2 linked regions of the Catalinimonas alkaloidigena genome follow. The protein of the gene in region 2 binds, or shares a complex with, the protein of the main gene of each other region. Links are inferred from orthologs where the notes say so. Each region holds a gene or a part of one and is shown on either strand. Other genes may lie near its edges.

The links.
Region 1: the proteins of hslU (region 2) and hslV are in contact, whole or in part, in a solved structure (PDB 1G4A), measured with the Escherichia coli proteins. The link is inferred for Catalinimonas alkaloidigena from one-to-one orthologs.

The regions. Positions count from the first base shown.
Region 1 is NZ_FNFO01000005.1:282,355-285,489, reverse strand. What follows is about bases 168-2,977. They hold hslV (ATP-dependent protease subunit HslV), read left to right. Parts: upstream 168-1,209; coding sequence 1,210-1,746; downstream 1,747-2,977. Other genes in these bases: BLR44_RS14885 (SGNH/GDSL hydrolase family protein), read left to right, coding at 1,872-2,977; BLR44_RS14895 (ABC transporter substrate-binding protein), read left to right, coding at 168-1,114. Also shown: more of BLR44_RS14895, read left to right, coding at 1-167; more of BLR44_RS14885, read left to right, coding at 2,978-2,978; BLR44_RS14880 (riboflavin synthase), read right to left, coding at 2,980-3,135. UniProt on the Escherichia coli protein: Protease subunit of a proteasome-like degradation complex believed to be a general protein degrading machinery. The complex has been shown to be involved in the specific degradation of heat shock induced transcription factors such as RpoH and SulA.
Region 2 is NZ_FNFO01000007.1:82,063-85,212, reverse strand. What follows is about bases 326-3,150. They hold hslU (ATP-dependent protease ATPase subunit HslU), read right to left. Parts: upstream 2,523-3,150; coding sequence 1,128-2,522; downstream 326-1,127. Other genes in these bases: porQ (type IX secretion system protein PorQ), read right to left, coding at 2,548-3,150; BLR44_RS17340 (malectin domain-containing carbohydrate-binding protein), read right to left, coding at 326-371. Also shown: more of BLR44_RS17340, read right to left, coding at 1-325. UniProt on the Escherichia coli protein: ATPase subunit of a proteasome-like degradation complex; this subunit has chaperone activity. The binding of ATP and its subsequent hydrolysis by HslU are essential for unfolding of protein substrates subsequently hydrolyzed by HslV.

The sequences.
Region 1 (3,135 bases), on a different replicon or contig from region 2:
ATGGGTAGTCGTAACGGGATGTTGGGATCGGTCAGCAACGCAGCCGGTCGCCGAAATTTCGGGAGATACGGTGCTACCCGCGGCGTTGCAAGTGAAGTATGCGCGTGGCTTTCATTTCAGCAAACAGGAGGCGTATACGCTGTTGCACCTGCACCCCGGGGAGGATACGCTCACGTTGGTGTTGGTACCTCGCGATCAGTCCGGGTCGATTGCGCTGGTGGAATCACCCCGCATTTTGGTGCCTGTCCAGAAGCTGGTGGCGCTCTCTACTACTCACGTGGCGCTGCTCCACGCGCTTGGGGCCGATTCGGTCCTCTCCGGGTTGATGCGGCTGCAAGACGTCTACGAACCCACGATCCGCAAACGTGCGGCCGCTGGTAAAGTGGTAGAGGTGGGCGTGGCGTACGAGCCGAATCAGGAAGTGATTCTGGGCTTGTCGCCCGATGTCGTCATGGTGTCGGGAGGGGCCAGCGGAGAAAATCGGCGTCTGGAAATTGTACAGGAGGCAGGCATTGCGGTATTGCCCAACACCGAATGGCTGGAGCCGCATCCGCTGGGGCGTGCCGAATGGCTCAAGGTAATGGGGGCATTGCTCGGCCAGGAACACAAGGCGGCCCAGGAGTTTGAGCGCATCGCCACTGCTTATGAAACGCAAGCTGCCCTGGTGGACCGCGTCGACAGTCGTCCGACCGTGGTGGTGAACCTCCCTTACAAAGACACCTGGTTTGTGCCGGGCGGGCAAAATTACCAGACGCAACTGCTGCACGATGCCGGGGCCGATTATCCGTGGCACGATGCCGGGCAGCAACAGTCGCTGCCCCTTAGCTTCGAAGCGGTATATCCCATCGCCCTGGAGGCGGAGGTCTGGCTGAACACCGGTACCGCCACCACCCGGACCGCTATCCGCGAGCAAGATGCCCGGTATGCCGACTTCCGGCCGATGCAGACGGGCCGGGTGTACAACAACACGCGGCAGATGGACGCCGAAGGCCGGAATCCGTACTGGGAGCGCGGCGTGATCGAACCGCACGTGCTACTGGCCGATCTGATCAAAATCCTGCATCCGGAGTTGCTGCCCGACCATCAGTTGCAGTATTATCAGCAGTTACCTTGAAGATTTGTCAGGCCAAGTCGGCGGTTTAGGCAGAGTTTTACCTTCGGCACCATTCCTGTGCAGGCACTCCCTTTTTGAATGTAACTGAACGAATCATGAAAATACACGCCACAACCGTCGTCGGGATTTTGCATAACGGACAAATTGCGTTAGGTGCCGACGGACAGGCTACGATGGGAAATACGGTCGCCAAAAGCAACGTACGGAAGGTACGCTCGCTGATGAACGGCAAAATCCTGACGGGCTTTGCGGGATCTACGGCCGATGCCTTCTCGCTGATCGACCGGTTTGAAGAAAAACTCAACTCGTACGGGGGCAACATGCGCCGCGCGGCCATCGAACTGGCAAAAGACTGGCGTACCGACCGGTACTTGCGCCGGCTGGAGTCCATGCTGATCACGGCCACGCAGGGGGAGCTGCTCATCATTTCGGGAACGGGCGACGTGCTGGAACCCGATAACGAAATTGCGGCCATCGGTTCGGGAAGCATGTATGCACAATCGGCCGCGCTGGCCCTGAAAAAGCATGCGCCACAGCTCACCGCCGAAGAGATGGTGCGCGAAAGCCTCAACATCGCCGCCGACATTTGTATTTATACCAACCACAACCTGGTGATCGAAACGCTGAAGTAGCGTTCTGACCATCAACCTTCTTTAAAAGACCGGGCCGTTACGCGTCCGGTCTTTTTTTGTATCGGCAAGAGGGCGTGCGCCTGGGCCAAATTCCGTTACTTTGCCCGTTAACGCAATAGCTTTTCATGAACGCAAAATCTTTTGGGTGGCTGTGGCTCGTCATCGCGGGCTGTTCTTCCGTACAACCCGCCACCACCGACGAAGCGGTCCTGCCCGCCTCGGCACTGTACCCGGTTGGACGGAGCCTGCCTGCCCCGCACGGAGGCGTGGAGCTGATCGGCTCGGCCGTGCACGTGGGCTTCCGCTTTGCGGGTGATAGCTGCCGGGTGGTGGCGCACCTGACGCAGCCGGGAGCGCACAATTACCTGCAATACGAACTGGATGGCGTCTACCAGAAGCGAATCCGGGTAGCCGATACCAGCCGCAGCGAAATCACCATTCAGGCAACGGGCGAGGGGCCGCAGACGGTTTGGCTCTACAAAGCCACCGAAGCGCACACGGGGCCTATCATCCTGGACGAAATTGTGGGGCAGGGGGTGCGTTCCCTGAAGCGTCCCGAAGCTCCGTTCATCGAATTTATCGGCAACAGCATTACCTGCGGGGCCGCCGCCGACCCGTCGGAAGTGCCCTGCGGAACGGGCGTATACCACGATCAGCACAATGCTTATCAGGCGTACGGACCGCGTGTGGCCCGGGCGTTGGGCGTCAACTACCTGATGAGCTGCGTCAGCGGCATCGGGGTGTACCGCAACTGGAACAGCGACGGCCCCACCATGCCGCAGGTCTACGAAAAGGCCGATTTGCAGCAGGACAGTGAACGCATGTGGGAATTTGATGCCTACCGGCCTGCGGTGGTGAGCATTGCGCTCGGTACGAACGACTACAGCAACGGCGATGGCCAGCGTCCCCGGCTTCCTTTCGATCCTGAAGCATTTGTCAGCCACTACGTTGCGTTTGTGCAGCAGGTCAAGGCGCACTACCCCGAGGCGCAGATTGCCCTGTTGAGCAGTCCCATGGTGCAGGGCGGGCGGCGCGATACATTGCAGCAATGCCTTACCGCCGTGAAAACGCAGGTCGACGCGTTGCATCCCGCCGCGCGGCCCGTTGCCCTCTATTTTTTCGAGCCGATGCAAGCCAGCGGATGTACGGGCCACCCGAGTGTGGAGGAGCACGCCCGACTGGCGGAAGAGTTACGGCCGTTTTTCCGGAAGCTGTTGCAGCACACGAACTGACCTAGCGCCGGGCAGCCATGATTTTCTGGATGTATTTGCCCAGAATGTCGAATTCGAGGTTCACCGTGTCGCCTTCTTGCAGGAACTGGAAGGTGGTGTGCTGGTACGTGTAGGGAATGATCGTCACACGAAAGGCATCGGCTTCCGAGTGAAAGAC
Region 2 (3,150 bases):
CCACTTCCATTGCTGTTGTCCAGCGCATGCTGAGAAACGTCAAACGGTTGGCCGTCGCTTACGCGCTTCCAACCGTAGTCGTAGCCTTCCGGTGTTTGGCGTGTTCCGTACGCCTGCCCGAAATCTTTCAGATACCCCGTCGGGGCTTCGAGGGTATCGCCGCTGTCGTTGTTGAGCAACTCACTCATGAAGTTCACCTTGACCTCGATCGGATCGTCGAGCGGAACGCTGGCGGCCGTAGCACCTGCCGCGCGCAACGGGGCCGACGCGGCGTGGGTCCAGGTCTGCGGGCTGACCAGCGTCAGGGCCAGCAAAAGGGGTAACGAGAGGGGAGCATGCAGACCGATGAGCCGATGCAAAAAGTGGAGCACAGACGGAATGGTATTTCGCCTGGCTGAACAGCGTACAAAGTGTGACATGACTGGTTTAAGCAGATGGTGATCAAAGAGTAAGCAGCACGGCCTTGTAATAGCCCACAGCAGCGACCCCTTGCGCACAAGAAACAAGAGAGCACTGCTTTGCAAGGGCTATTGCAAAGGACACATACCTATTTTGGAGCAGTCTTTTCTTTAGACTGCTTACTGTTATAACTAGCTTATTTTAGAAACTTACTGACTTTCGGAAGGAAGCTCGCGTATGATCCTCAGGTAGTTGTGGTGTGAAGGGCCCTTTTTCAGACGCCATTTATACCACGTTCTTCTTGCGATCCTTCGTACTCGCGACAGTGGGACACGTGTATGTATCCATCTGTATTATTTCATATTTCGAGAGATACCCGTCATTCTTATCTCTTTCCTCACAATGATACAAATAAGACAAAAATAATTCAAAGATTAATACAATATTTTTCGACTATTTCGATAAATCGCTGATTATCAGCTCGTAGGGCAAATTCGGTGGAAAGAAAAAGGGATGTAATAAAGTACGATAAATTGCCACATATTTATTAACAGCATCGCATTTCCTTGCTAATCCTGTAAAAACCCGCTTTCTGCGATTTACCCAACCCCCGTCGGTTTCGCGCAAGCTTTTACTCCCTAATAGTGGCCAGGGAGCGCGGACCGGAAGCGCATAAAAAAAGGCCACTCGTACGAGCGGCCTTGTGAGGTCATATTGCGTTGGACGCGTTACAAAATGTATTGGCTCAAGTCGCGGTTCTTCACCAGATCGCGCAGCCGTTCCTCGACCATATCGTCCGTGACGACGATCTTGGCGTTGGGTCCGATCACGTCGGGCACGTCGTACATCAGCTCGTTTAGGAGATGGCTCATGACCGTATGCAGGCGGCGCGCCCCGATGTTCTCGACGTCGGAGTTGATGCGGAAAGCGATTTCCGCGAGTTTCCGCAGGGCTTCGTCCTGGAACGTCAGCTCGACCGACTCGGCTTCCAGCAGAGCGGCATACTGCTTGGTGAGCGCGTTGCGCGGAGTTTTCAGAATCTGGTAGAAGTCGTCGACCGTCAGGTTGTCCAGTTCGACCCGGATGGGGAAACGCCCCTGTAGTTCCGGAATCAGGTCCGACGGTTTGGAGACGTGGAAGGCGCCGGCGGCGATGAACAGAATGTGGTCGGTTGCAATGACGCCGTGCTTGGTCGTGACGGCGCTCCCTTCTACGATGGGCAGCAGATCGCGCTGTACGCCCTCGCGGCTCACGTCGGGGCCGCCCTGTTTGCCACTTCCGCTGGCGACTTTGTCGATCTCGTCGATGAAAATGATGCCTGTATTTTCGGCTTTGCGAATGGCTTCTTCCTTCACTTCATCCATGTCGATGAGTTTGGACGCTTCTTCTTCGAGCAAAAGCTTGCGCGCTTCTGCAATCGACACCCGGCGCTTCTTGTTCTTTTTCGGCAGCATGTTGCCCAGCATTTCCTGGAGGTTCATCATCGACACTTCGTCGATGCCGCCGGGGCCCATCATCCCCATGCCCGACGCCGGACTCTGCTGAATGTTGATTTCGATTTTCCGGTCGTCCAGCTCACCGTTCCGCAGTTTTTCACGGAAGCGCTCCCGCGTTTTCTGATTCAGCGTGTAGTCGTCTTCCGGTACTTCCCCTTCCACAGCCGGGTTGGTGGTCGAAACGGAGCGCGGGGGCTTCATCGCGGGAATCAAAGCGTTGAGGATCACCTCTTCTACCTGTTCGGTAGCGCGTTCTTTTACTTCCTCTTTTTTGCGCTGTTTCACCATGTTGACCGACTGCTCGACCAAGTCGCGCACCATGCTTTCGACATCGCGCCCGACGTAGCCCACCTCCGTAAACTTCGAGGCTTCTACCTTGGTGAAAGGCGCATCGGCGATTTTGGCCAGACGACGCGCAATCTCGGTTTTGCCGACGCCCGTGGCCCCGATCATCAGGATGTTGTTCGGCACAATTTCGCGGGCGATGTCGGAGTCGACGCTCATGCGCCGCCAGCGGTTGCGCAGGGCAATGGCCACGTTGCGCTTGGCGTCTTTTTGCCCAATGATGTATTTATCTAGTTCTGACACAATCTCGCGCGGTGTCAGGTATTGGTTCTGCTCAATCATAATAAAAAGGGTTTCATCTTAAACTTTACTGCGGTGTGGCAGCGGGGGTTTTCTTGCGGAAAACCGAGTGCAGGTTACTGGTCAGCGTCAGGGTACTGGTCCCTCCGGCCACGTGGTACCACCCACGCGCGAAGGCCACTTCGAAGGCTTTGATCCGCGCCATCGCGCCGATCGAAAAACCGGCTCCCCCCGACCGGCTTTGCAGACGTAACTCGCGTCGAATTAAATGGTTATACCCGGCACGCAGGTAAAAGTTGGGGCTCAATACAAACTCGCCCCCAAACACCAGGTGGCGCATGATCTGGTCGCCCAGTTTTTTTTCTTCTTTTACTTCCTGCCCGTTCGCGTCCAACGTGCCGGGTTTGGACGGGTCGAGGTAGACAATGTCGGGGCGCTCCAGGTGGTGGGCCGTGAGCGAAAAGCGCAGCGGCATGTGCTCGGGCTTATAGCTCAGGCCCAGTTGTACGTTGAGCGGCAAAGTAGGTCGCGTAGCGCCCGGGGCGTAGGTATCGAAAATCCAGCCCAGGTTCCGAATCGCCAACCCCACGTGGAAGTCGCGCGTCGGATGGTGGAACGCTGCGCCCAGATCGGCCAGGACTGCGAAGGCGTTGTACGACCCGATGGACGA